Regions from separate parts of the Streptomyces sp. NPDC056883 genome, predicted to be linked through region 1. Evidence: riboswitches for the same ligand, from Rfam matches in the RefSeq annotation. Region 1 holds a riboswitch; each other region holds the start of a gene.
The links. Region 1 has a riboswitch for cyclic di-AMP ahead of ACFRU2_RS37760 (transglycosylase family protein). Riboswitches for the same ligand answer to the same signal wherever they lie in the genome.

Region 1 (9,323 bases):
GTTCACCTTGACGAGCAGGGCGTTCGCCGAGCCCTCTTCGATGCCGCGGGCGAGACGCTCGGGGTTGGTGACGAAGAGGTCGTCGCCGACGATCTGGACCTTGGAGCCCAGACGGTCGGTGAGGGTCTTCCAGCCCTCCCAGTCGTCCTCGAACAGCGGGTCCTCGATGGAGACCAGCGGGTACGCCTCGACGAGCTCGGCGTAGTAGTCGGTCATCTCGGCGGCCGAGCGGGACTTGCCCTCGAACTCGTAGTTGCCGTCCTTGTAGAACTCGGACGCGGCGACGTCGAGCGCGAGCGCGATCTGGGTGCCCGGGACGTAGCCGGCCTGCTTGATGGCCTCGACGATGAGGTCGAGCGCGGCGCGGTTCGACTCGAGGTTCGGCGCGAAGCCGCCCTCGTCGCCCAGACCGGTGGAGAGGCCCTTGGTGTGCAGGACCTTCTTGAGGGTGTGGTAGACCTCGGCACCCCAGCGAAGGGCCTCGGAGAAGGACTCCGCGCCGATCGGGGCGATCATGAACTCCTGGATGTCGACGTTGGAGTCGGCGTGCGACCCACCGTTCAGGATGTTCATCATCGGAACGGGCAGCAGGTGCGCGTTCGGACCGCCGAGGTAGCGGAAGAGCGGGAGGTCGGAGGCCTCGGACGCGGCGTGCGCGACGGCGAGGGAGACACCGAGGATGGCGTTGGCGCCGAGGGAACCCTTGTTCTCGGTGGCGTCCAGGTCGATCATCGCCTGGTCGATCAGGCGCTGCTCGGTGGCGTCGTAGCCGACGAGCTCCGGGCCGAGCTGCTCGATGACGGCGAGGACCGCCTTCTCGACGCCCTTGCCCATGTAGCGGTTGGGGTCACCGTCGCGGAGCTCTACGGCTTCGAACGCTCCGGTGGAGGCGCCGGACGGGACTGCAGCACGGCCGGTGCTGCCATCGTCGAGGCCCACCTCGACCTCGACCGTGGGGTTGCCTCGGGAGTCCAGGATTTCCCGGGCTACGACGACGTCGATGGACGGCACGAGCATCTCCTTCTGGGATGTGACGCTGGGTGTGCGGTGGCATGTCAGGCCGTGGGATGGCCTTGCCGCTTAGAGCCTAACCGCCTCCGGGCACTCGGCCAGCCGACCGCCCGGGTCCTGGGACGAAAAAGGGCCTGAATGCCCCTCTTACAGGACATAGGGCCCTTGATCATCAGTGATTCGGAGGGTCCGTCAGGCCGGAAGCACCCGCACACAGCACCGCCCGGCGCGAAGGGGGTTGCGCGCCGGGCGGTGGATTTGCGTGGTGGAACTACGCGCCGGAACTACTGCGCGTCGCGAAAACGGCCGCGGCCGTTCTCAGAGCTTTCGACCGGGATTCAGCCGAGGTTCAGCTTCTGACCCGGGTAGATCAGGTCGGCGTCCGAGACGATGTCCTTGTTCAGCTCGAAGAGCTTCTCCCAGCCGCCGGACACCTTGTTCGCGTCGGCGATCGCACCCAGCGTGTCGCCGGACTTGACCTCGTAGGAGCCGTTGCCCGTCTTGGGGGCCTCGATCTTCGGCGCGGCAGCGGCGGCCGGACGCTCGGAGCGGGTGGTCGGAGCCTCGACGCGCTTGGACTCCTTCTTCGGCTCGGCCTTCTTCTCCTGCTTCGGCGCCGGCTTCGGCTGGGTCTTCGGCTTGGAGGGGGTCTCCGCCGAGCCACCGTTGTAGGAGGAGTTCGACAGGCCCACGCCACAGGACGGCCAGGCGCCCTTGCCCTGGCCCTTGAGGACCTTCTCGGCGATGGCTATCTGCTGCGACTTGGAGGCCTGGTTGGCCTGCGCGGCGTACGCCTTGCCGCCGTACGCGGCCCACGTGGAGGACGAGAACTGCAGGCCGCCGTAGTAGCCGTTGCCCGTGTTGATGGACCAGTTGCCACCGGACTCGCACGCGGCGACGCGGTCCCATTCACCGGCGGTCGCGGCGGAAGCGGTGCCCGCGGCCATCAGCGGCGCGGCCACGGCGACACCGGCGACACCGGCGAGCGTGACGATGCGGACGGCCTTGGAGCCGCGACGGTGCTTGCCCTTGCCCGAAAGCAGCATGGAGTTCTCCTCACCGACGCCTACGAGGTGAGCTGTCGGGTTCGGGCGAGTGAGTGCCCGGCCGAGCGACCTAGCGCTTGGCTTAACCCCTAGCCGGTTCCGTGACCGTCTCTCAACGGCCGGTTCCGGCGCCTACCTTGGTTCCCCCGCTCCTGCCTTCGGCGCTTTACGCGACGAGTGTTCCCTTCGTCCGCCGGCAGGATTCGGCGATGCGGTCGAAGGAGCCCGCGGTGGCGAGCGATTCAGAAGGTAGACAGGTCTCCCCCCGATGTTCAACGAGGGACATCGGGGGGAAACGGTGCCTACTTGCGCTCTCCGGAAGGACGTTTGCGCAGGTGAGGGCGGGGTTTGCGGAACCGTCCGGGCCGGACACGCCAGTTGACCTGAAGAGACACATGTCTCACTTACAGAAAACGGACAATCAGCTGGTTCCGGACGCCTTAAGTGCCCCTATTGATGCGTTAGATCCAGGTTCTGACCGGGCTTGATCAGGTCTGCATCTCCGCCGATGACCTGCTCGTTGGCCTCGTAGAGACCCTTCCAGCCGCCCTTCACTCCGTTGGCGTCCGCGATCGCGATGAGGCTGTCGCCTTCCTTCACGGTGTACGTCGGGTCCGACGCGGCATCAGGTGTGGCGGGCGTCTCGACCGCGGCCTGGCCGCGGTGCTTGCCGCTGCCCTCGGTCGCACCGGGGGTCGCCGGAGCGCTCGGGGAAGCGGAATCGCCGGGTGCGGCCGGAGCCGTCGGGGCCGCGGGATCAACCGGGTTGGCCGGAATGACCGGGTTCGCCGAATTGCCGGGGCTCACTGGATTGCCCGGGTTTATCGGGTTCGTGGCGTCCCCCGGACCCGACGGGGTCACGGGAGCCGTCGGGTCCACCGGCACGGTCGGGTCCACGGACGGCGGTGCCGGAGTCGTGGGGTCCACCGGGGTGATGGGGCCCACCGGGGCAGTGGGGTCCAGGGGGTTCGTGGGGGCCGTCGGGTCGCCCGGGAGGCCGGGAGGCGGCGTCTGGAGGTCCGGCGCGGGCATGACGGGCAGTTCGCCGGGCACGCCGATCGGATAGTCGGGCAGCGGCGTCTCCGACGGGGCCGCCGGAGACGGGCTGTTCGGCGTCGGCGCACCGAAGTCCGTGGACGGCTTGCCCGAGCCGGTGTGGGGCACGGAGTCGTCCGGGCGGGACGGGGCGGGGGCGGCGGATCCGGAACCGCTGGGCAGACCCGGGTCGACCACGGCGGCGGGCGCGTCCTGCGTCAGACCGGCCGGCACGCCGCACAGCGGCCATGCCTGGGGGCCCTGGGAAGCCAGGACCCGTTCGGCCACGGCGATCTGCTGGGAGCGGCTGGCGAGGTCGGCGCGCTCGGCGAAGTCGAGCCCGCCCGCGTTCTTCCACTGCTCCTGGCTGAACTGCAGCCCGCCGTAGGTGCCGCCGCCGAAGTTGGCACTCCACGTGCCACCGCTCTCGCACTCGGCGACCTTGTCCCATGTGGAGGTCTCCGCGGCGCTCGCGCCGGTGGCCGCGAGCAGCGGCAGGGCGAGTGCGGTGCCGGTGACTCCGGCGGTGACGACAAGTGCGGGCACTTGTCGGGGGCGTCTGTGGCGGCCGTTCCCGGAACGCATGAGGCTGCACCTTTCGCATAACGGCGGGGTAACGGCAGAACCTAGCGGCCTTCGAACGCCTGTCACAAGTTTGGGCAGCCAACTGACTTCAGGTCAGGCCGGTTTCAGGTGTTTTGGGCGATGGATTCGGCCGAGAAGCGGACCGGCAGCGTCCGCAGCCCCCGCATGATGAGCCCACCACGCCAGCGCAGCTCCCCGGGGTCCACGGCCAGCTCCAGATCGGGAAGCCGCGTCAGCAGGGTCGCGAGCGCGGTCTGCCCTTCGAGCCGGGCGAGCGGGGCGCCCAGGCAGTAGTGGATGCCGTGCCCGTATCCGAGGTGCTGGTTGTCGGTCCGGGAGAGGTCCAGGGTGTCCGGCTCGTCGAACCGTTCGGGGTCCCGGTCGGCAGCCGCCAGGACCACCAGCACCGGATCCCCGGCCGCGATGTCCTGGCCGCCGAGGGCGAAGGGTTCGGTGGCGAACCGCCAGGTGGCCAGCTCCACGGGGCCGTCGTAGCGCAGCAGCTCCTCCACGCCGGTGGCCAGCAGCCCGCTCTCGCCGGCGGCGAGGGAGAGCTGGAGGCGTTCGCGCTGCTCCGGGTTCATGAAGAGGGAGTGGATCCCGTTGCCGATGAGGTTGACCGTGGTTTCGAACCCCGCGAACAAGAGGATGAAGGCCATCGCGGTGGCCTCGGCCTCCGTCAGGTGGTCACCGTGGTCGCTGGCCCGGATCAGATCGGAGATCAGGTCGTCGCCGAGGTCGTCGCGCTTGCGGTGGATGAGCTCCCCGAGATAGGTGCGCATCTGCTTCACCGACCGGGCCACCCCGCCGCGCGGCCCGCCGCCGTGCCGGATCATCATGCCCGCCCAGTCGCGGAAGTCGTCCTGGTCCTCTCGCGGTACACCGAGCATCTCGCAGATGGCGTAGATGGGGAGCGGGAAGGCGAACTCGTGGATGAGGTCGGCCTCCCCCTTCTCACAGAACTGGTCGATGAGGTGGTCGGTCAGTTCCTGCACCCTCGGAGTGAACTCGGCGACCCTGCGCGGGGTGAACGCCTTCGACACCAGCCGGCGCAGCCGGGTGTGGTCCGGCGGGTCGATGTTGAGGAGGTGGGTCATCAGCTCCGCCTTGCGCTCCCCGGGGATCCCGGTCCGGCCCTTGGCGTGCGCGGAGCCCTCGTGGTGGGCCGGGTTCTTGCTGAGCCGCTGGTCGGCGAGGGCCTGGCGGGCGTCGGAGTACCGGGTGACGAGCCAGGCCTCGACCCCGCTGGGGAGCGTGGTGCGGTGCACGGGCGCGTGCTCGCGCAGCCAGGCGTACGCCGGGTACGGGTCGGTCGCGAACTCCCAGTCGAACAGGGTCGGCGGTGGGGCGGAGCCGTCTGCGGCGTCTGCGGATCCGCCCGTGGACCCGTCCACGGACTGGTCGGCGGCGGGCTCTTCGGGGACTGCGGGGGTCTGCTCGTGCACCCGGAGACCGTATCCCGCCCCCCACCCGTCACCCCATATGGGTCGGTTGTCGCGGCTGTCCGTAGATCGGCTCTGGCTTGACCTCACCTTCCCCGGCGTTCCTACTTTCGGTTTTGTGGATGTGAGGATCTTGAAAAGCAGCTTCGCGGTGGTGGAGAGACGGGCCGAGCACGCGGTCAAGTTCTTCTACTCCCACCTCTTCTGGCACAACCCCGGAGTCCGTGATCTCTTCCCGGCCTCCTTCGAAGACATGGAGCGACAGCGAGACCGGCTCTTCGCCGCGCTCACCCATGTGATCGCCCACCTGGAGAACGAGACGCTCGTCCCCTATCTGCGCGACCTCGGCCGCGACCACCGCAAGTTCCTGGCGGGGCCCGAGCACTACGCGGCCGTGGGCACCAGCCTCATCGCCGCGCTCGCCGAGGCCTCCGGGTCCGCCTGGCACCCCCAGGCCGAAAAGGCCTGGTCAGAGGCATATCAGGTGATCGCTGACGCCATGATGGCCGGCGCCGCCGCCAGCGACGATCCGCCCTGGTGGGACGCGGAAGTCGTACGCCACCTGCTGTACGGGGAGGACATCGGCGTCCTCACCCTCCGCCCGCACGCGCACTTCCCCCATCTCCCCGGCCAGTACACGAGCGTGAGCAGCGACCGGGTGCCGACCACCTGGCGCACGTACTCCCTGGGGAACGCCCCCCGCGCCGACGGGACGCTCGACCTGCACATCAGCCGGATCGAGGGCGGCCGCCTCAGCACCGCGCTGATCCGTGAGACGCAGCCCGGAGACGTGCTGCGGCTCGGCGCGGCCGGCGGACAGATGACCTTCCGCCGCGAGGACCGCCCGGTCAGCTTCATAGCCGCCGGCACCGGCTGGGCACCGGTCCGCGCCATGCTGGAGGACCTGGCGGAACACCCTCCCGATCAGGACGTGCGGCTCTTCGTGGTCGCACGGGACGCCGCGCACCTCTACGACCGCCCGCTCATCGACGCGTACGCGGGCTCCCTGGGCTGGCTGAGCGTCACCTACATCACCCCCGCCCCCGGCCAGCACCGCAACCAGGCCACCGGCCGGCTGGCGACCGCGCTCAGCAACCGCGGGCTCTGGCCCGACCAGGACGTCTACCTGAGCGGTCCGCCGCAGTTCATCCGGGAGACCTCGTACCTCCTGGAGGAGCTCGGCGCGCGCGCCGACCGGATTTTCTACGACTCCGTACCTGCCAGTGGCAAGAGCCAGGACGACGGAAGCCGCCCGATGGGCTTCGGCGAGTGGTTCCTGAACCGCCCCGACCCGCACTGGCACAACCCGTCCGGCCGCGCGCCCAGAGAGTACTGAGAACAGCGCTGTCTGACGCAGTCGCGGGACATCCCGCAGCTGAGGGCTACTCGCCGACGCCCTCGGCCGCACGGATCGCGTCCCGGTAGGTCCGGGCCGCAGCGCGCAGCGCGGTCTCGGGGTCGGTCCCCGCCGCCTCGGCGCGCGCCGCCAGCTCCAGCAGTTCGTACCCGACGCCCTCTCCGCGGGGCAGTTCCACGGGCACCGCCCCCGCGCGGGCGCGGCCCGCCAGCTTGGACGCGAGCGCGAGACCGGGCTGGCCGAGCGGGATCCCGTCGGTCACCGACTCCCGCTGCTTCTCCACCTGCTTGGTGCGCTGCCAGTGTGCGTGCACGTCCTCCGGGGTTTTGGCCGTGGCGTCGCCGAAGACGTGCGGGTGCCGGTGGATCAGCTTCTCGACGAGGGCCCCGGCCACGTCGTCGATGGAGAACGGCTCGTCCTCTTCACCGGGACCGCCCTCCTCCGCGATGCGCGCGTGGAAGACCACCTGGAGCAGGACGTCCCCGAGTTCCTCGCGCAGTTCCTCGCGGTCCCCGGCCTCGATGGCCTCGACCAGCTCGTAGGCCTCTTCGATGGCGTACTTCGCCAGCCCCTCGTGGGTCTGCTCCGAGGTCCAGGGGCATTCGCGCCGGACCCGGTCCATGACCTGGACGAGGTCGAGCAGGCGTGCGCCGGGCAGGTCGTACGAGCCCGGGAGCAGCTCCAGGTCCGGTACGGCGACCCGGCCGGAGCCGGCGAACCGGGCCAGGCCGTCGGTGAGCCGCCGGTCTCCCTCACCGCTGAGCAGGACGACGACCGTGTGCCCGCCGGCGCACTCCTCGATCAGCGCCTGGGCGTCGGGGGCCTCCAGGGTGACCTCGACGCCCGCCTCGCGCAGGTAGGGGAGCTGGACGTGTGCCGGGTCGGCGCACAGCACCCGGTCGGCGGTCTGCAGGGTCTGCCAGGCAGGCCAGGACAGCACGCCGGGGGCCACCCGGTGGCTCGTGGTCAGCAGCACGATGCGGCCGGTGGGCTCGGAGGACACGTCGTCAGTCACCCTCCGAACCTACCTCCCCCGGGAGGCGGCCTAGGCGCCGGTGGGGGGCTGCTCGGGGCGGGTGACCTGGGTGATCCACGGGGTGGAGTGCTCGCCGAGGGTGACCCGCTGGGGGTCCCAGACGCCGTACCGCGGGTTGACCTCGATGCCGAGCCCGGCCGCGGCCTTCGCGGCGGGTTCGGCGAGCTTGCCCTCGCCGAACTTGGCGTTCAGCTTCTCGAAGAGCACCTGGTCGCGCACCCAGCGCTCGATCTGGTCGGGGGCGACGGCGGCCTTCTGCAGGATCGCCTCCTCGAAGGCGGCGGCCCCGCGGTTGCCCTCGTCGTAGGCCTTGCGGGCGTCCTGGAGCTCCTTGGGGGTGACGGTGATCCCGGCGTCCTTCGCCATCCGGTCGAGGATCCGGCTCTGCAGCATCGTGCTGAGCTTGACCCGGTCGAGCTGGGGGACGGCCGCGATGAGCTCGGCCGCGTGTTCGGAGCGGTTCTGCGCGGTGCGGACGTCGTTCACCTGGGCCTGGAGCGCGGAGGTGGTGATCCGTTCGCCGCCGATCACGGCCGCGGTGCCGGGGCGGGCTTCGCCCGAGCACGCGGACAGCAGAGGGGCCGCCAGGAGCAGGGCGGCGGAAACGGAGAGCGCTGTGCGACGGTGCAAAGGAGCCTCCAGGGCCGGGAGATTGTGCTTCGGTGCACAAGGGCCGTGCGGTGATCGATGTTATGCAGTCGAGGTGATCAGAGCCACTGGTTCGACCAACGATTCCGGGGGTGTTGGGGTTCGCGTCCACCGATGGCCACCCTTCGGCCCACCGGGGGTGCCAGGGTCGGCCCACCATGTCGACACCGCACCGCTCCCCGCGCCGCCCCGGTCTGCTCGGCTCGGCGCTCGCCGCCCTGGTCACGGTGGTGGCCGTGGGTGCCGGAGACGCCGTGGCGCGCGTCTTCCCGTACGGGCCCCGCCACCGCAGCATCAACGACCTCGGCAATCAGTTCGTGCCCTACCACGCGCACCTGTGGGACCTGCTGCACGGACGCGCCGGGGGCGGGCTGCTGCTGAACTGGCAGTCCGGCTACGGCACCAGCTTCCTGCCCGACTTCGGGACCTACCTGACCAGCCCGTTCGCGGTCCTGGTCGGGCTGTTCCCGCGGCAGGACATCGACCTCGCGGTGTACGTGGTCACCGTGCTCAAGACGGCGGCCGCGGCGGCGGCGATGGCCTGGCTGCTGCGCACCCAGCGGCGCGGGCCGGTGTGGGCGGCGGGGCTGCTCGGGGCCTCGTACGCGCTGTGCGGCTGGTCGGTGATCGAGGCCTCGTACAACCCGATGTGGCTGGACGGGATGATCGCCTTCCCGCTCCTGTGTCTGACGGGTGAGTGGGCGCTGCGCTCGCGCCGGCCGGCGGCGGCCGTCGTGGTGGTGGCGCTCTGCTGGACGGCGAACTTCTACACCGCCTACATGGCGACGCTGGGCGCGGTCCTGGTGCTGCTGGTCCGGCTGCTCCTCACCCGGGAGGGTTCGAAGGATCGGCTACGGGTCCTCGCGCGGGCGGCCCTGACCACCGTCCTGGGCGTCGCCCTGTCGATGCCGGTGCTGCTGCCCCTCTTCCTCAGCTCGAAGCAGGCCTACCCGGGGTGGTTCAAGCCCTTCGTGCCGGTGGCGACCGAGGATCTGCTGGCCCGGCTGCTGCCCGCCACCTACTCCTTCTCCTCCCCCGCTCTCTTCGTCGGCACCGGGACCCTGCTGCTCGTGGCGGCCCTGCCCTTCCACCGGGCCGTGCCGGGGCGGGAGCGGCTGGTGTGGACGGGGCTCGTCCTGCTGGTGCTGCTGTCCTTCCAGTGG
Region 2 (9,323 bases), on a different contig from region 1:
CAGACCTCCTCCGGCAGGGGGTGGAAGGCGGTCGCCTCGATGCCGGTGGCGGCCGGGCGCCACACCCCGGCGACGCGGCCGTCGACCAGCAGGGTCGCCAGGGTGTCGCCGTTCATCCGTGCGACGAGCTTGCGGTACTCCGGCGGGACGACGCGGCTCCGGTCGGCGTAGGCCAGCAGCACGCTGTCCCACATGGCCATCAGCCGGGGCGGCGCGGGCGTGTCCTCCTCCGGGCGCGGTGCGCCCGGGACGTCGAACAGCTCCTCGCCGTCCGGACCCGTCAGCCGGTCGAGCCTTCCGGAGAGCTCCAGAGCGCGCAGCGCCTGGCGGATCCTGGCCCGCTGGACCAGGGAGAACTGCGCCACGTCCGCCACCGACGCCGGCCCGAACCCCTCCAGATAGCGCAGGACCAGCGCCCGCAAGGACTCCTCGGACGCCTCCGGGTCCGCCGGTACCGTGCGCGGCCGGCTCGGGGGCGCGACGTACGACGGACGTTCCCCGAACGACCACGGCGCGGCGGTGGGTGCGTGCAGCAGCGGCGCGTACTGGCGCAGCCCCCACCACGCTCCGGGCTGCGGCGCCGCCCCCAGCCGCTGTCCGAGCCAGGCCTCGCACTCGGCCGTCGTACGGGGCCGGTCGGCGAAGTCCAGCAGCTGCGGGACGAGCGCGTCGGCGTCCTCGGGCGTGAGCCCCGAGTCCGTGAAACGGGTCCCGAGCCGGGCGGCCCGTACGGACGGCTGGACGGCCTCCCGGAAGGGCGGGTAGTCCTCCGCGTGCACGGCGTGCAGGGTCAGCCGCATCAGCGTCGACTTGACGACCTCGCGCCCCGTGAAGGCGGCGTCGAGGTCGGCCGGGTCGAAACCGGCGAGTCGGTTCCACAGCGCGAGGTAGGGCGAGGCGGCGTGCTGCGCCTGCAGGGCGACCACCCGGCGGACCGCGTCACCGACGCCCATCGCCTCGCGCCGCAGCAGCAACTGCCGTGCGAGGGTGGAGCGGTTGAGCTCCCTTGCGCTGACCTTCATGCCACGACCGTCCCGTCCCCTGTCGGAACGGGCAGCCTAACCGGCACCTCCGACAACGCCCCGGATTCAGATGCTGACGCCCTTCGACCGGAGGTAGGCCAGCGGGTCGATGTCCGAGCCGTACGAGGGCCCGGTGCGGATCTCGAAGTGCAGGTGCGGGCCGGTCGAGTTGCCCGTGGAGCCGGAGAGGCCGATGCTCTGGCCGCCGGTGACGCTCTGGCCGGACGAGACGGACAGCTGGGAGAGGTGCGCGTACTGGCTGTACTTGCCGTCGGCGTGCCGGATGACGACCTCGTTGCCGTACGACCCGCTCCACCCGGCGGAGACCACGGTGCCGGCGCCGACCGCCTTGACGGTGGTGCCGCTGCTCGCGATGAAGTCGACCCCGGTGTGGTAGCCGCTGGACCACATGGAGCCGGCGGTCTTGTACGCGGTGGAGAAGCCGCCGCCGACCGGGGCGACGAAGCCGGTCGCGGTGGAGCCGGTCGAGGTGGAGCCGGTCTGCCGCTTGGCGGGCGCCTTGGGGGCGGGCGCCGCGGGCGCGGCGGCCTCATCGGAGGAATCCGATGAATCGCTGGAAATGGTGGAAGGAGCGGAGGAAGCGGAGGAAGCGGACTTCTTGGCCGGCTTCGGCGTTTCGGCCGCCGCGGCCGGAGCCGAGCCCTTCGCGCCGAGCGTGAGCCTGAGGCCCGGGTGGATCAGCGAGGGGTCCGTGCCGACGGCCTCGAGGTTGTCCGCGTAGAGCTGCTCCCAGCCACCGGTGAGGTGCTGACGCTCGGCGATCTTGGAGAGGTAGTCGCCCGGCACCACGGTGTAGACGGTCGGGGCGGCCTGCGCGGCGGCCGGCGCGGCCTGGAGCGCTGCCGGCACCTGCGCGGCCACCACCTGCGGGGCCTGGACCGGAGCGGCGGCGGGCGCCGCGGCCGGGACACCCGCGGCGTGGGCGCCGGTGGCGCCGAGCAGCGGAAGCGCGAGGGCCGCGCCACCGGTGCCCGCGGCGGCGAACCCGCGGGATATCGAGCGGGACTTGGGACGGCGGTGCTTACCCGTTCCGGACATGTCGAATTCCTCTCCGACGCCTGCGAGGTGAGCTGTCGGGTTCGGACTGGAGATGTCCGGCCGCCTCGTGCCGGTGAACAGCACATGTACGGCTTCACCCCGAGCTGTCCCGTTGTAAAGATCTCGACCGGAGATCCGGAACAGCGGCTTACCTGGTTCCCCCGCTCCTGCCACGCGCGTGAATAGTCGGGTGCGGTTTCCGGTCGGCGGCAGGATTAGGCGGTCCGTCCGGATCGATCGCGAACGTAATCGAGTACGACCGCACGGAACAAGTCATGAATTCACCAACAGAATCTTGAAGATGACGGGCCGCCGGAATTCCGGTCACCCTCCGTCCATTCCGCACCTTCAACAACCGCCCCCGCAAGGCAATTCGCCATTCGTGATCAGGCACTCACCGTCACCGTATGATCTGGCTCACGGGGGCGCGTCCGATCTCGCCTCTCGCTATGGCAAGTTGCCCGCAAGTAGCGTAATTCGGACACCGTCAACGACGACGAGACGACGACACGGAGGAGCCCGGTGACCCAGCCGATACCCCAGAGCCCCCACACCGATCCGGCGCCGCAGGAGCCGGCGCTGACCGGAGTGCGCAACTTCCGCGACGTGGGCGGGTTGCCGACCACGGACGGTCGACAGGTCAAGTCGGGACGACTGTTTCGAAGCGGACATCTGGCGCATGCCACCGAAAGCGACGCAGAGTTCCTCGGGTCGCTCGGACTGCACACCGTCTTCGACTTCCGCAACGGCGCCGATCACGCGCTGGAGGGTCCGGACGTGGAGCTGCCGGGGGTCCGCAACGTCAACATCCCGCTGTCGGATCCGGCCGACGGCAGCGAGTTCTGGAAGATGGTCCGGGGCGGGGAACTGGCGCAGCTCCGCGAGCTCCTGGGCGAGGGTAAGGCCGCCGCGCGGATGTCCCGTTCGTACCGGACGATGATCCGGACCCGTACCGCCGAGCACAGCCGGGTGGTGCACGCGCTCGCCGAGGACAGCGTCCCGGCCCTCATGCACTGCGCCGCCGGGAAGGACCGGGCCGGCCTGTCGATCGCCGTCACCCTGCTCGCGCTGGGCGTCGAGCGGGAGGCGATCGTCGCGGACTACCTGGAGTCGAACGCCCCGCACAACCGTTACCGGGTCCGCCGGGGCAGCGATGCGCCCGAGGCCCGCGCCCCCGAGGTGATGGAGCTGCTCGCCCCGCTCTTCGACGCCCGCGCCCCGTATCTGACCACGGCCTTCGACGCCATCGACGAGGAGTGGGGCGGCGTGGAGCGTTACCTCGCCGAGGGCCTCGGGCTCGCGCCCGAGACCCTCGGCAGGCTCCGCGACCGGCTGCTGGACTGACGCCCCACGAGGTGGGCCGCCGCCCGCCGGGCCGCCGGTTCAGCGGTTGGCGACGGCCTGCCTCACCAGCGTCCGGCCGAAGTCCCACATCAGCGCGCCGCCGCCGTGGGCCTCGTCCATGACCGCGCGGAAGGCGCCGACGAACCGGTCGACGTCCGCCTCGTCCACGATCAGCGGCGGGATCAGCTTGATCACTTCCAGGTGGTCGCCGGAGACCTGCGTGAGGATCCGGTGCTTCTGCAGCAGCGGCACCACGACCATCTGCGCGAACAGCCCCTTGCGCGCCGCCTGCAGCATGCTCCAGCGGCTCCGCAGGCCCAGCGAGGACGGCCGGCCGAACTCGATGCCGATCATCAGCCCGCGTCCCCGTACCTCGTGGAGCAGTTCGTACGTGTCCACGAGCGCGGCGAGCCGGCCGCGCAGCAGGTCGCCCATCGCGCGGGCGCGGGCCACCACCTGCTCGTCCTCCATGACGGACAGGACGGCGAGCCCGGCCGCCATCGCCTGCGCGTTGGAGCCGAAGCTGGCGGAGTGGACGAGCACCCGGTCCATGGAGGAGTAGACCTTCTTGAAGATCCAGTCCTTGCCCAGGGTCGCGCCGACGGGCACGTAGCCGCCGGAGAGGGCCTTGGCCACGCAGACCAGGTCCGGCTCGACCCCGGCCTCGTGCTGGTAGGCGTAGAAGTCGCCGGTCCGTCCGAGGCCGGTCTGCACCTCGTCCGCGATCAGCAGCGCCCCCCGCCGGTGCAGCGCCTCCTGCGCGGCGAGCAGGAATCCGGGCGGGGCGGCGAGCACCCCCTTGCCCTGGATCGGCTCCACGACGAGGGCCGCCACGTCCCCCTTCTTCAGCTCCCGCTCCAGCGCGGCCAGGTCCCCGAGCGCGATCCCGGTGTCCGGCAGCAGCGGCGCGAAGCCGTCGCGGAAGCCGGCCTCGCCGTTGACCGAGAGCGAGCCCGTCGTGAGCCCGTGGAAGGCGTGGTCGCAGTAGAGGATCCTGGGCCGCCCGGTGGCGTACCGGGCGAACTTCAGGGCGGTCTCCACCGCCTCCGTGCCGCTGTTGCCGAAGAAGACCCGGTCCAGGTGCGGACTGTGGGAGAGCAGCTTCTCGGCGAGCAGTCCGGGCAGCGGCTGGCAGTCGAAGCGGGTGAGGTCGGCGAGCTGGGCGTCCAGCACGTCGTGCAGGGCCTGCCTGACCACCGGGTGGTGGCGGCCCAGGCCCATCACCCCGAAGCCGGCCAGCATGTCCAGGTAGTCGTTGCCCTCGGCATCCCAGAAGTGGGCTCCCTCGGCCCGCACGTAGACCTTGTCGAAGCCGATGGTGTGCAGCATCCGCGGCAGCTGGTGGTTGAGGTGGCGGGCGTGCAGTTCGTACCGCTCGCCACCCCGCTCGGCCAGCAGGGCGCCGAGATCGAAGCCGGTCATGCCGACGCGTCCCGGTTCCCGCCCCCCACGGTCTCGCGGACCGCCCGCAGCGACTCCTTGAGCGAACCCATGGTGGCCAGGACGGCCGTGGGCTCGTACCCGCAGTGCGCCATGCAGTTCGCGCAGCGCGGGTCCTTCCCGCGGCCGTACTTGCTCCAGTCGGTCTCCTCGATCAGTTCCCGGTACGTGGGCACGTACCCGTCGCTCATCAGATAGCAGGGGCGCTGCCATCCGAAGAGCGAGTAATTCGGAATGGCCCAGGCGGTGCAGGGGAAATCGGCTTTGCCTTCCAGGAAGTCCAGGAAGAGCGGGGAGTGGTTGAGCCGCCAGCGCCGCCGGTTGCCTCCGGCGAAAGCCTTCTTGAAGAGCTCGCGGGTCTGTTCGACGCCGAGGAAGTGCTCCTGGTCGGGGGCCTTTTCGTAGGCGTAGGCCGGCGAGATCATCATCTCGTCCACCCGGAGATCGTCATTGAGGTAGTTGAGGACCTCGATGATGGTCTGCGGGGTGTCGGTGTTGAAGAACGTGGAGTTGGTCGTCACCCGGAATCCGCGGCGCTTCGCCTCCTTGATGGCCGCGACCGCCTCGTCGAAGACCCCTTCCTTCGCCACCGACTCGTCGTGGCGCTCGCGCAGTCCGTCGATGTGGACCGCGAAGGCGAAGTACGGGGAGGGCGTGAACTTCTCGATCTTCTTGCGGAGCAGCATGGCGTTGGTGCAGAGGAATACGTACTTCCGCTTGGCCACCAACTGGCGCACGATCTCGTCGATCTGCGGGTGCATCAAGGGCTCGCCGCCCGCGATGGACACCATGGGCGCGCCCGATTCCAGCACGGCGCCCACCGCCTGGGCCACGGGCATGCGCTGCTTGAGCACCCCGGCCGGGTGCTGGATCTTCCCGCACCCCTCGCAGGCCAGGTTGCAGGCGTAGAGCGGTTCCAGCTCGACGATCAGCGGGAACTTCTCACGCTTGCGGAGCTTCTGTTCGAGCAGGTACGTCCCGACCCTGATGGTCTGTCGCAGTGGCATGGCCATCTGGCTCACCTCCTGGGGAGCAGCAAAGAACGGTGCCATTCATAAAACGCGGGCAGTACGGCACGCAGTACGCGAAAGGCCGATATTCCCCCGCGAACGGTGCCGATGCGGACGAGCTCATGCTCCGGAGCGTCCACGATCACCCGGACGGCCGCAACCGGACGGTCCGCGCCCCCCGGGGCGCTGCCGTCCCGGGTCGCGGCCCAGAGGGTGGCGGCCGATTCCATGTCGACCCCGATGGCGCCGCCGGCGCGCAGCTGGGCGCGCTCCTGGCCCCGGACGACGTGGTCGGATCCGGTCAGTGCACCGAGGTGTACGGTCCGGCCGGGAACGGCCCGGGCCAGCGCCTCGGCGAGCAGGGCGGTACCCGCGCAGGCGACCGTGCCGCGCGGGTCCCGGGTCTCCTCGGCGACGATCAGATCGCCGGGGCTCATGCCGGGCAGCAGCCCGGCGCAGAATCCGGTGGCGAGCACGGCGGCGCCGTGCAGCTCCGGCTCGGCCAGCTTCCGGCCGACGGCGCGTTCGGCCGCGCGCGGGCCCATGCCGGTGCGCAGGACCTCGTACCGCTCGGGCGCGCCCCGCTCGCGGCCGCTGCGGTACGAGGTGCTGCGCAGGGCGGTCCGCTCGATGCGCAGGGCGCAGGCGATCAGCAGCGGCGGCGGGGCGGCCGCGGCGGGGCCGCCGGTCATCAGGCCTCCCCGGGCAGCGGGGCGGTGTGCGGGAGGGCGGCCGGATCCACGTACCGCCCGCCGGGGCCGAACGGTTCTCCGTAGAGATAGCGGCCGAGGGCGGTGAGCGGGAAGACCTGGCGGTACAGGTGGTAGTTGATGGAGAAGTCCCAGGGGAATCCGGTACCGGTGAAGTACGGCTCGTCCCAGGTGCCGTCGGGGCGCTGGGTGGAGACGAGGTGGCCGATCCCCCGCTGCACGGACGGCGCGTCGCGCTCCCCCGCCGACAGCAGGGCCATCAGCGCCCACGCCGTCTGCGAGGGGGTCGAGGCACCCTTCCCCGCCCAGGACGGGTCCTGGTAGGAGCGCTGGTCCTCGCCCCATCCCCCGTCCTCGTTCTGTACGGATTCCAGCCAGTCCACGGCCCGCCGGATCGCGGGGTGCGAGGGGGCGAAGCCCGCGGCGGTCAGCGCCGGTACCACCGACCCGGTGCCGTAGACGTAGTTGGTGCCCCAACGGCCGAACCAGCCGCCGTTCGGGTCCTGTTCGGCGAGGAGCCAGGCGATGCCGCGCCGGGTGCGCGCATCGCCCGCCCGGCCCTCGACGGCGAGCATTTCGACGACGTGGGCGGTGACGTCGGCCGAGGGCGGGTCGATGACCTCGCCGAAGTCGCAGAAGGGCAGCTTGTTGGGGTAGGGGCTGGTGTTGTCGGCGTCGAAGGCGCCCCAGGCGCCGTTCTTCGACTGCATGCCGAGGTTCCAGGACACGCCCCGGGCGATGGCACCTTCCACCCGTGCCGGGTCGGGGTGCTTGACGCGGCGCAGGGCGAGGACGACCTCGGCGGTGTCGTCGATGTCGGGGTAGTTGTCGTTGTGGAACTCGAACGCCCAGCCGCCCGGGGCCAGTCCGGGCCGGCGCACGGCCCAGTCCCCGCTGCGGACGACCTCCTCGCCGAGCATCCAGTCGGCGGCCTTGACCAGGGCGGGGTGGTCGGGGCGCAGGCCCGCGTCGGCCAGCGCGATGGCCGCCAGGCAGGTGTCCCACACCGGGGACTGGCAGGCTTCGATCATGCGGGCGCCGTCCGCCCGCCACACCGTGAACCGGTCGAGGGACTCCAGTCCGGCCCGCATCACCGGATGCCCGAGGTCGTATCCGAGCAGGTGCAGGGCGATGACGGAGTACACGGCGGGCGGCTGGATGCCGCCCCAGCAGCCGTCGTTCTCCTGCCGTTCCACGATCCAGCGGCCGGCGCTCGCCATGGCCGCCGCGCGCAGCCGGCGCGGGGCGAACCGGCGGTAGACGTGCAGGGCCTTGTCCATCCGCTGGAACGCGCCGTCCCAACTGGCCATCGACGCCAGCTTCCTGTCCGGGTACGGGGTCCGCGCGTCGGTGTGCAGCTCGTCCAGGGCGAAGGGGGCCGGGCGGACCGGCCGCAGGGCGGAGACCACGGTGAGGGGCACGATCGTCTGCCGGGCCCAGCAGCCGAAGTCATAGATGTTCAGCGGCACCCAGGGCGGCAGGAAGAGCAGTTCGGGCGGGAGTTCGGGCAGGTGGTCCCAGCTCCACCAGCCGAACAGCGCCAGCCAGATGCGGGTGAAGACGCGGGCTCCCGCGACTCCGCCGTGGGCCCGGATCCACGCCGAGGCGCGGGCCATGTGCGGGGCGCCCGGGTCGTCTCCGGCGAGGCGCAGGGCCACGTAGGCCTCGATGGTGGCGGACAGGTCGGAGGGGCCGCCGTGGAACGTGGCCCAGGTCCCGTCGTCCTGTTGCTCGCCGCGGATGAACAGGGCCGCGGCCCGGGTGGTGGCTTCGTCCCTGATGCCGAGGAACTGGCGCAGCAGCAGGTCCTCGGCGTCCATGGTGACGTTGGTCTCCAGGTCGCCCTTCCACCAGCCGGCCTCGTCCTGCCGCTCGAGCAGATCGCGGACGGCCCGCTCGATGGTCTCGCGGACGGTCCCGGTGTCGTCCGGGTCGGCGCCGCAGGCATGGGCGCCGCCGTCGGTCGTCGCAGTCATGGCTTCCCCTTTGCGTGCAGTGTCCTCTGCTGTCCTCCGCTGTACTGGGGGGCGCCGTCGGCCGGTACCGAGGTCAGGCAGTACCGGCCGGCGACTGGCGATTCATATGCGCGTACGGGTGGCGATCACCTCTTGCGCACGACGACGAAGTCGGCGAGCGCCACGAGCTGCTCGCGCACGCGCTGGTCCATGTCCACGTCGTCGAGGGCCTTGATGGCGATCTCGTACTGGCGGCGCGCCTCGTCGGCGGTCCACCGGCGGCCGCCGGCGGCCTCGATGAGCGCGGCGCGGGCCGCGAACTCCTCCTCCGAGAAGTTCTCGAAGTCGTTGCTCTTGGCGTCGGCGGCGAGCAGCTCGGTGAGTTCCTCGCTGGCCGGTCCGCCGGCGGCGAGGGCGGCGACGACGGGCAGCGACTTCTTGCGCTGGCGCAGGTCGCTCCAGGTCTGCTTGCCGGTGGACTCCGGGTCGCCCCAGATGCCGAGGAGGTCGTCGACGGCCTGGAAGGCCAGGCCGAGGTGGTAGCCGTACTCCTCCAGCTTGTCGGCCGTACGGTCGTCCGCGCCGCCGAGCACGGCGCCGATGGAGACCGCGCAGGCGAGCAGGGCACCGGTCTTGTTGCCCTCCATCTCCAGGCACTCTTCGACGGTGACGCTCTCGCGGTGCTCGTAGGAGATGTCCTGGGCCTGGCCGTCGATGAGCTTGCGGCTCGCGGTGGTCAGGCGGCGTGCCGCGCGGCCGGCCTCGACCGTGCCGAGCTCCAGC
Region 3 (9,323 bases), on a different contig from region 1:
CGAGGAGCTCGCGCGGTTCGCCGCCGAGGGCCCGACGGCCGAGGAGATGGAGCGCGCGCAGGCCCAGCTGGAGCGCGAATGGCTGGACCGGCTGAGCACGGTGGCCGGCCGCGCCGACGAACTGTGCCGCTTCGCGGTGCTGTTCGGCGACCCGCAGCTCGCTCTGACCGCCGTCCAGCGCGTCCTCGACGTCACCGCCGAGGAAGTGCAGGCCGTGGCCGCTGCCCGACTGCGCCCCGACAACCGGGCGGTGCTCGTCTACGAGCCGATCGCCGCGGACGAGCACGACGAGCACGCAGAGAACGACGAGAACGAAGGGGCGGAGCAGTGAGCGACACCGCAGCCGACACCGCAGCCGTCACGATGACCTTCCACCCGCGCCCCGAGGCCGGCGAGCCGCAGCCGTGGGCCTTCCCGGCCCCCGAGCGCGGGGTCCTGGCCAACGGCCTGACCCTGCTGCGCTGCCACCGCCCGGGCCAGCAGGTGGTCGCGGTCGAGATCAACCTCGCCGCCCCGCTCGACGCGGAGCCCGAGGGCCTCGACGGCGTGGCCACCATCATGGTGCGCGCCCTGTCCGAGGGCACCGACAAGCGCTCCGCCGAGGAGTTCGCCGCCGAGCTGGAGCGCTGCGGCGCCACCCTCGACGCGCACGCCGACCACCCGGGCCTGCGGGTCTCCTTGGAGGTCCCGGCGTCCCGCCTGCACAAGGCGCTGGGGCTGGTCGCCGAGGCGCTGCGCACGCCGGCCTTCGCCGACGCCGAGGTCGACCGCCTGGTGCGCAACCGGCTCGACGAGATCCCGCACGAGAGCGCCAACCCGCAGCGCCGCGCCGCCAAGCAGCTCTCCAAGGAGCTCTTCCCGGCCACCCTGCGGATGTCGCGCCCGCGTCAGGGCACCGAGGAGACGGTCGCCCGCATCGACTCCGCGGCCGTACGGGCCTTCTACGAGGCCCACGTGCGCCCCGCGACCGCCACCGCGGTGGTCGTGGGCGACCTGACCGGCATCGACCTGGACGCCGTCCTGGCCGACACCCTGGGCGCGTGGACCGGTGACACCACCGCCCCGCGTCCGGTCCCGCCGATCACCGCCGACGACACGGGCCGCGTGGTCATCGTGGACCGGCCCGGCGCGGTCCAGACGCAGCTGCTGATCGGCCGCATCGGCGCGGACCGGCACGACCGGGTCTGGGCGCCCCAGGTGCTCGGTACGTACTGCCTCGGCGGCACGCTCACCTCCCGGCTGGACAAGGTGCTGCGCGAGGAGAAGGGGTACACGTACGGCGTGCGCGCCTTCGGCCAGGTGCTGCGCTCCACCGCCGACGGCAAGGGCGCCTCGATGCTCGCCATCAGCGGCTCGGTGGACACCCCCAACACCGGCCCGGCCCTGGACGACCTCTGGACGGTGCTGCGCACCCTCGCGCAGGGCGGCCTGACCGACGCCGAACGGGACGTGGCCGTGCAGAACTTGGTGGGGGTGGCCCCGCTGAAGTTCGAGACGGCCGCTTCCGTCGCAGGCACGCTCGCCGACCAGGTCGAGCAGGAGCTGCCGGACGACTACCAGGCGCAGTTGTACGCGCGGCTCGCCGAAACCGGGACGGTGGAGGCCACTTCGGCGGTCGTCAACGCCTTCCCGGTGGACCGTCTGGTCACGGTCCTGGTCGGCGACGCCTCGCAGATCGAGGAGCCGGTGCGGGCCCTCGGGATCGGCGAAGTGACCGTGGTCACCAACTGATCGTCAGTTGATCTCCGGCGGGCCGTCAACTGGCCCGCCATTCAAGGGGCTCCGGCGGCTTGTCCGCCGGGGTCCCTTTTGTCCTTTATCTGGCCTTTAGTGGTGTGGTTGCTTGTATGTGGTGTGGCGTACGCAACAAAAAGGCGTGTCTGTTTGGCGATTGACTGATGATCCGCCTAGCGTCGGCCGTGCTGTCCGTCAGTTGTAACCGCCGCGTCCGCGGCACCGGGCAGCGATCGCCGAGTCCCCGTCAGGCGCGAGCCTGGGGAGCCGGGGACCCACTTGTGTCCCTGGGGTGAATCGGACCGCCTCGCAAGAGGGGGCCCGTAGGAGACCTTCCTGCTCCGAACCCGTCAGCTAACCCGGTAGGCGAGAGGGAAGGAAAGGATCAACCCCTTCATGGCGTTTGGCAGTCGTGCCGCCGGTTCCGGTTCCGGCAAGCACCGTGGTTCGAGTCGTCTCAGCCGCAGGACCGCCGGCTACGCCGGCATAGCCGCCCTCGCCACCACTGGTGTCGTCGGCTCCCTGGCCGGTCCCGCGTTCGCCGCGGACCACAGCCCCTCCATCGAGGACACCGGCACCCTCAACACCATCGTGGTGGCCGACGAGCTCGCCGGTGACGTCGAGGCCCAGGCCCAGTCCCAGCAGCGGGCCGCCGAGGCCGCCGCCGCCAAGGCGCAGGCCGAGGCCGACGCCAAGCAGCGGGCCGCCGAGGCCAAGGCGCAGGCCGAAGCCCAGGCCAAGGCCGAGCGCGAGGCCGCCGAGCGCGCCGCCCGCGAAGAGGAGCGCAAGCGCCTCAACACCTTCGTTTCCCCGCTCGACGACACCTACGTCAGCACCCAGTACCACGCGGGTGGCGGCATGTGGTCCTCCGGCAGCCACACCGGCATCGACTTCCACGCCGCCTCCGGCACCGAGGTGCACGCCGTGGGCCTCGGCACCGTGGTCGAGGCTGGCTACGGCGGCGCGTACGGCAACAACGTCGTCATCAAGCACGCCGACGGCACGTACACCCAGTACGGCCACATGTCCTCGCTGAGCGTCTCCGTCGGCCAGCAGGTCACCCCGGGCCAGAAGATCGGCCTGTCGGGCTCCACGGGCAACTCCAGCGGCCCGCACCTGCACTTCGAGGCCCGCACCGGCGCCGACTACGGTACGGACATCAACCCGGTCACGTACCTGCGCTCGCACGGCGTCACCGTCTGACCCGCTGCGCTCCGCAGCACACGTCTTCCGCGAAGGCCCCGGCTCTTTGAGAGCCGGGGCCTTCGTCGTGCCGAGTGTCCAGTGCCGGGTACTTCGCGCTGCGCGATGTGTGAATGTTTCGTATTTCCGGCCGTCCTCGGAAATTATCGTGTGTTGCAATAGAGTCGCAACGCGCACAGCCATACGAAAAAGGCGGAGGTCCGGTCTTGCGTATTCCCGCGCACACGGTATGCACAGCGATCCGCGACGACATCGTCTCCGGGGTGTTCGGGCCCGGCGCCCGGCTGACCGAGGAGGTGCTGGCCCGCCGGTACGGGGTCTCGCGCGTCCCGGTGCGCGAGGCGCTGCGCACGCTGGAGTCCGAGGGGTTCGTGACCACCCGCCGGCACGCGGGTGCCTGCGTGGCCGAGCCGACCGAACAGGAGGCCGCCGACCTCCTGGAGCTGCGGATGCTCCTGGAGCCCCTCGCGGCCGCCCGGGCGGCCCGGCGGCGCAGCGAGGCCCACCTCAAGGTGCTGCGCGGCCTGGTCAGGCTGGGCCAGGAGCGGGCCAGGAGGGGGCAGGGAGAGGACCTGCGGTCCCTGGGCGGCTGGTTCCACGAGACGCTCTCCCAGGCCTCGGGCAGTCCCGGGCTCATCGCACTGCTCACCCAGATGCGCCACAAGGTGGCCTGGATGTACGTGGTGGAGGCCCCGGTGCGGCCCGTGGAGTCCTGGGTGGAGCACGGCGCGATCGTGGACGCGGTGGCCCGGGGTGATGCCGAGCGGGCGCGGGCGCTGACCGCGGCGCACGTGGACCGGGCGGCGGGGGCCCACCGGATGCGCGTGAGGACTTTGCAACCTGCCGTAAACACGGCAAGCGTTCCGCATTAACAAACGCCGTATACAAAGGAGGGATATCCGGGCCGGATAATTCGGCTCGCGTGCCCGGCGTCTCGCACGTTATTCCTGCCTGAATTCCGGCCGCCGGAATGGGGTGCGCCGGAATGGAGTGCGCCGCAATGGCGGCGCAGGTATGTCCGGCCGGACTCCCGTGCGGAAAGCAGCGAAGCCGTTGCCCTCGACCGTGGTGGTCGGGGGCAACGGCTTCGTCGTGCAAGTGCAGCAAGTCCTGCGGGTCGAACCCGAAGGGGTCAGACGGTCTCGGGGAGCTCCTCGAGGCCCTCGGCGACCAGCTTCGCGAGGCGGTCCAGTGCGGCCTCGGCGCCGTCGGCCTCGGACGAGAGGACGATCTCCTCGCCGCCCTGGGCGCCCAGGCCCAGGACCGCCAGCATGGAGGCGGCGTTGACGGGGTCGCCGCCGGCCTTCGCGATGGTCACCGGGACGCCGGAAGCGGTCGTCGCGCGGACGAAGATCGAGGCGGGACGAGCGTGCAGGCCCTCGGCCCAGCCGACGTTGACGCGGCGCTCTGCCATGGTGATGCCCTTCAGGTTCTTACGGGTTGTCTAGACCAGTCTCTCACGGCGTCCGGAATGGTCGAACCGACCTTCGGCCCGACTTTCCCGCCGTTCGACCTACCCCAGCTTGCCCTTATTCGAGCCAGCTTGCCCGATGCGCCGCGCCCAGGCCACTCGAAGCGTTCGAGCCTTAAGGTGACCCCATGACGACCGCGTCCGACCCCTCGTACCCGGATCACTGGGAAGCCGACGTCGTCCTTCGGGACGGCGGCACCGCCCGGATCCGGCCCATCACCACCGACGACGCGGGCCGGCTCGTCAGCTTCTACGAGCAGGTCTCGGACGAGTCCAAGTACTACCGGTTCTTCGCTCCCTACCCCCGGCTCTCCGACCGCGACGTGCACCGCTTCACGCACCACGACTACGTGGACCGGGTCGGCCTCGCCGCGACGATCGGCGGCGAGTTCATCGCCACCGTCCGCTACGACCGGATCGGCGCCGACGGCCGCTCGGCCACCGGGCCCTCCGACGAGGCCGAGGTCGCCTTCCTCGTCCAGGACGCCCACCAGGGACGCGGAGTCGCCTCCGCCCTGCTCGAACACATCGGCGCGGTGGCCCGCGAACGCGGGATCCGCCGCTTCGCGGCCGAGGTGCTGCCGGCCAACAGCAAGATGATCAAGGTGTTCACCGACGCCGGCTACCAGCAGAAGCGCAGCTTCGAAGACGGCTCCGTCCACCTCACCCTCGACCTCGAACCGACCGCCGAGTCCCTCGCCGTCCAGCGCGCCCGCGAACAGCGTGCCGAGGCCCGCTCCGTCCAGCGGCTGCTGTCCCCCGGCTCGGTGGCGGTGATCGGCGTCAGCCGCTCCCTCGCGGGCGTGGGCGCGGCGGCCCTGCGCAACCTGCGCGACAGCGGCTTCCACGGCCACCTCTACGCCGTCAACGAGGCGGTCACCCGGGATCTGCTCGACGGCGTACGGGCCTACCCCACGCTCGGCGCCGTCGGCGCCCCGGTCGACCTCGCCGTCATCGCGGTCCCGGCGGACCGGGTCCCGGACGCGGTGGCCGCCTGCGGTGAACACGGGGTGCAGGGGCTGGTCGTGCTGTCCGCCGGATACGGGGAGAGCGGGCCCGAGGGCATGGCCCGCCAGCGCGAACTGGTGCGCCAGGTGCGCTCGTACGGGATGCGGCTGATCGGACCGAACGCCTTCGGGGTGATCAACACGGCCCCCGAGGTGGAGCTGAACGCCTCCCTGGCCCCCGCTCCGGCCCCCGCGCGGGGAAGGGTCGGCCTCTTCACCCAGTCCGGGGCGATCGGCATCGCGCTGCTCTCCGGGCTGCTCCGGCGCGGGGAGGGGCTGTCCTCCTTCGTCTCCGCCGGGAACCGGGCCGACGTCTCCGGGAACGACATCCTCCAGTACTGGTACGACGACGAGGCGACCGACGTCGCGCTCATGTACCTGGAGACCCTGGGCAACCCGAGGAAGTTCACCCGGCTCGCCCGGCGCACCGCGGCCGTCAAGCCCGTGGTCGTCGCCAAGGGAGGCCGGCACACCCCGGCCGGACACGTGGTCCCCGGCACCCGGCTGCCCGAGGCGACGGTCTCGGAGCTGCTGCGGCAGGCCGGCGTCATCCGGGTCGACACGGTGACCGAGCTGGTGGACGTCGGCCTGCTGCTGGCCTCGCAGCCCGTACCGGCCGGCCCGCGGGTGGCCATCCTCGGCAACTCCGAATCGCTCGGGGTCCTCACCTACGACGCCTGCCTGACCGAGGGGCTGCGGCCGCTGCCGCCGCTCGACCTGACCACGGCCGCCTCGCCGGAGGACTTCCGTACGGCCGTCTCCGCCGCGCTGGCCTCGCCGGACACCGACGCCGTCGTCGTCACCGCGATCCCCTGGGTGAGCGAGCACGCGCTCGCCGACGACCTGGCGGAGGCCCTGCGGGCGGCCGCCGCCGCGCACCCCGGCAAGCCGGTGGCGGTGGTCCACGTGGAGCTGGGCGCCCTCGCGGAGGCGCTCTCCGCGGCCACGGCGCCGACCGCCGCGACGGACCTCGCGGACGCACTGCCCGCCACGCTGCCGACGCCCGCGACGGCTCTGGCAGCCCTGGGCTCCGGGTCCGCCTCCGACGCGGTGTCCGCCTCCGATGCCGCGCCCGCCTCCGACGCCGTGCCCGCCTCCGACGCCGAGCCCGAGGCCGTGCCCGCCGCCGCGGCGGCGCCCTTCCGGCCGGAGCCGGCAGCCGAGGGTGCGGGGAGCGCGGCCGTGCCCGCTCCCGGAACCGCCCGGATCCCGAGCTATCCCGCCGCCGAGCGGGCCGTCAAGGCCGTCGCCGAAGCCGTGCGGTACGGACAGTGGCGCCGGGGCGTCGCCGAGGTCGGGCAGGTGCCCGAGTTCGAGGACATCGACGAGAGCGGGGCCGCCGGGCAGCTCTCCCGCCTGCTGGCCGGTGTGGGGGAGGAGGAGGTGGCCACCCTGGACGACCCCGATGCCCGCGAGCTGCTCGCCCGCTACGGGATCCGGGTGCTCTCCACGCTCCCGGCCCCCAGCGCCGACGCCGCGGTCCGCGCCGCCCGGGTCCTCGGCTACCCCGTGGCGCTCAAGACCACCGCCCCGCACCTGCGCCACCGCGCCGACCTCGGCGGGGTCCGCCTCGACCTCACCACCGAGGCCGAGCTGCGCCGCTCGTACGAGGAGCTCACCCACGCGCTGGGCAAACCGCAGGAGCTGCTCCCCGTGGTCCAGTCGATGGTCCCGCGGGGCGTCGACACCGTCATCCGCTCCGTCATCGACCCCGCCGCCGGCGCCGTCCTGTCCTTCGGGCTCTCCGGGGTCGCCTCCGAACTCCTCGGCGACACCGCCCACCGGCTGGTTCCCGCCACGGACAAGGACGCGGCGAGCCTGATCCGCTCGATCCGCACCGCCCCGCTGCTCTTCGGCTGGCGCGGCAGCGACCCCGTGGACACCCCCGCCCTGGAGGAACTGCTCCTGCGCCTCTCCCGCCTCGTCGACGACCACCCCGAGGTCGTCGGCGTCGCCCTGGAGCCCGTCGTCGTCGCCACCGAGGGCCTGTCCGTGCTCAGCGCGACGGTCCGCGTCGCCCACCCGCCCGCCCGCGGAGACCTCGGCCCGCGGACCCTGCCCAGCTACTGAGGTCCGGCGGGCACCAGGGCGGCCGAGGTGCCCCTTACGGGCCTTAGGATGGACCTCATGGCGAAATCCGGTACGACGACCCAGGGGCTGCGCACGGCGATCGAGCGCAGCGGCTACTACCCGGCCCTCGTGGCCGAGGCCGTGGAGGCCGCGGTGGGCGGCGAGCCGATTTCGTCGTACCTGGTCCACCAGGAGACGACCTTCGACTCCAACGAGGTGCGCCGGCACGTCACCGTGCTGGTCCTGACCGGCAACCGCTTCATCGTCAGCCACACCGACGAGCAGGCCGCCGACGCCGGTTCCCCGTCGCCGTACGCGACCACCTCCACCGAGTCGGTCAAGCTGGCCAGCATCTCCTCCGTGGTGCTCAGCCGCGTCGTGGCCAACCCGGAGTCCTACACCCCGGGCACGCTGCCCCGCGAGGTCGTCCTGACCATCGGCTGGGGCGCGGTCTCGCGCATCGACCTGGAGCCCGCCGCCTGCGGCGACGCCAACTGCGACGCCGACCACGGCTACACCGGCAACTCCACCGCCGACGACCTCAGCCTGCGCGTCAGCGAGGCCGGCGACGGTCCCGAGGCGGTCCGCCAGACCCTGGTCTTCGCGCAGGCACTCAGCGAAGCGACCGCGGCCACCTCCACCCCCGCCCGCTGATGGCGTACTCCGCCGCGCAGAGCTGGCAGGACGAGCCCGAGCTGCTGGACCTGGCAGGCGCCCCGGTGCCGCACTACGGCACCGGCTCGCTCGCCGACCTGCTGCCCACCCTCGTGGCCGGCCAGGGCGTACCCGGCTTCGAGGCCTCCATCGCCGAGCTGACCCCGGCCGACCGGAACTGCGTGTTCCTGGTCGACGGCATGGGCTGGGAGCAGATCAAGGCCCACCCGGACGAGGCCCCGTACCTCACCTCGCTGCTCGGCAGCTCGCGCGGCGGCACCGGCCGCCCGATCACCGCGGGCTTCCCGGCGACCACCGCCACCTCGCTGGCCTCCGTCGGCACCGGCCTGCCGCCCGCGCGGCACGGCCTGCCCGGCTACACCGTGCGCAATCCGGCCACCGGCGAACTGATGAACCAGCTCCGCTGGCACCCGTGGACCTCGCCCAAGCCCTGGCAGCCGTACCCGACCGTCTTCCAGCAGGCGGACGCGGCCGGAGTGGCCACGGCGCAGGTGTCCTCGCCCGCCTTCCAGACCACCCCGCTCACCAAGGTCGCGCTGAGCGGCGGCACCTTCCTCGGCCGGATGACCGGCGAGGAGCGCATGGACCTCGCGGCCGAGCGCCTCGGGGCGGGCGACCGCTCCCTGGTCTACACGTACTACAGCGAGCTCGACGGGGCCGGCCACCGGCACGGCGTCGACTCCGACGCCTGGCGCGGCCAGCTGATGTACGTGGACCGCCTCGTCCAGCGCCTGGCCGAGCAACTCCCGCCGCGCACGGCCCTCTACGTGACGGCCGACCACGGCATGGTGGACGTCCCCTTCGACGAGGACTCCCGCATCGACTACGACGACGACTGGGAACTCGGCGCGGGCGTGGCCCTGCTGGGCGGCGAGGGCCGGGCCCGGCACGTGTACGCCGTACCGGGCGCCGAGGCCGACGTGCTGACCGTCTGGCGCGAGGTGCTCGGTGACCGCTTCTGGGTCGCGAGCCGCGCGGAAGCCCTGGACCTGGGCTGGTTCGGGGCGCCGGGCGCATGCGACGAGCGGGTCCTGGGCCGCATCGGCGACGTGATCGCGGCCGCCCAGGCAGACGTGGCGATCACCGCCTCGCGGGCCGAGCCCAACGAGTCGGCCCTCGCGGGCATGCACGGCTCGATGACCCCGGCCGAGCAGCTCGTCCCG

Region 2: it holds a riboswitch for cyclic di-AMP, as region 1 does, so the genes downstream of both, ACFRU2_RS18075 (peptidoglycan DD-metalloendopeptidase family protein) here and ACFRU2_RS37760 (transglycosylase family protein) in region 1, are expected to answer to the same signal.
Region 3: it holds a riboswitch for cyclic di-AMP, as region 1 does, so the genes downstream of both, ACFRU2_RS19445 (M23 family metallopeptidase) here and ACFRU2_RS37760 (transglycosylase family protein) in region 1, are expected to answer to the same signal.

What each region holds. Positions count from the first base shown of each region.
Region 1 covers NZ_JBHUBS010000025.1:23,408-32,730, forward strand. The annotation lists gene eno (phosphopyruvate hydratase) at 1-1,017, opposite strand, end outside; gene ACFRU2_RS37760 (transglycosylase family protein) at 1,350-2,057, opposite strand; cyclic di-AMP (ydaO/yuaA leader) riboswitch at 2,060-2,231, opposite strand; gene ACFRU2_RS37765 (transglycosylase family protein) at 2,508-3,638, opposite strand; gene ACFRU2_RS37770 (cytochrome P450) at 3,782-5,071, opposite strand; gene ACFRU2_RS37775 (globin domain-containing protein) at 5,271-6,455, shown strand; gene ACFRU2_RS37780 (nucleoside triphosphate pyrophosphohydrolase) at 6,502-7,491, opposite strand; gene ACFRU2_RS37785 (SurA N-terminal domain-containing protein) at 7,522-8,142, opposite strand; gene ACFRU2_RS37790 (YfhO family protein) at 8,319-9,323, shown strand, end outside.
Region 2 covers NZ_JBHUBS010000006.1:259,179-268,501, forward strand. The annotation lists gene ACFRU2_RS18070 (winged helix DNA-binding domain-containing protein) at 1-1,022, opposite strand, end outside; gene ACFRU2_RS18075 (peptidoglycan DD-metalloendopeptidase family protein) at 1,089-2,081, opposite strand; cyclic di-AMP (ydaO/yuaA leader) riboswitch at 2,086-2,280, opposite strand; gene ACFRU2_RS18080 (tyrosine-protein phosphatase) at 2,604-3,425, shown strand; gene ACFRU2_RS18085 (aspartate aminotransferase family protein) at 3,465-4,847, opposite strand; gene hpnH (adenosyl-hopene transferase HpnH) at 4,844-5,878, opposite strand; gene ACFRU2_RS18095 (1-hydroxy-2-methyl-2-butenyl 4-diphosphate reductase) at 5,884-6,567, opposite strand; gene shc (squalene--hopene cyclase) at 6,567-8,561, opposite strand; gene ACFRU2_RS18105 (polyprenyl synthetase family protein) at 8,687-9,323, opposite strand, start outside.
Region 3 covers NZ_JBHUBS010000007.1:134,484-143,806, forward strand. The annotation lists gene ACFRU2_RS19435 (M16 family metallopeptidase) at 1-331, shown strand, start outside; gene ACFRU2_RS19440 (M16 family metallopeptidase) at 364-1,731, shown strand; cyclic di-AMP (ydaO/yuaA leader) riboswitch at 1,959-2,118, shown strand; gene ACFRU2_RS19445 (M23 family metallopeptidase) at 2,131-2,937, shown strand; gene ACFRU2_RS19450 (GntR family transcriptional regulator) at 3,144-3,809, shown strand; gene ACFRU2_RS19455 (HPr family phosphocarrier protein) at 4,070-4,351, opposite strand; gene ACFRU2_RS19460 (GNAT family N-acetyltransferase) at 4,537-7,485, shown strand; gene ACFRU2_RS19465 (DUF5998 family protein) at 7,543-8,139, shown strand; gene ACFRU2_RS19470 (alkaline phosphatase family protein) at 8,139-9,323, shown strand, end outside.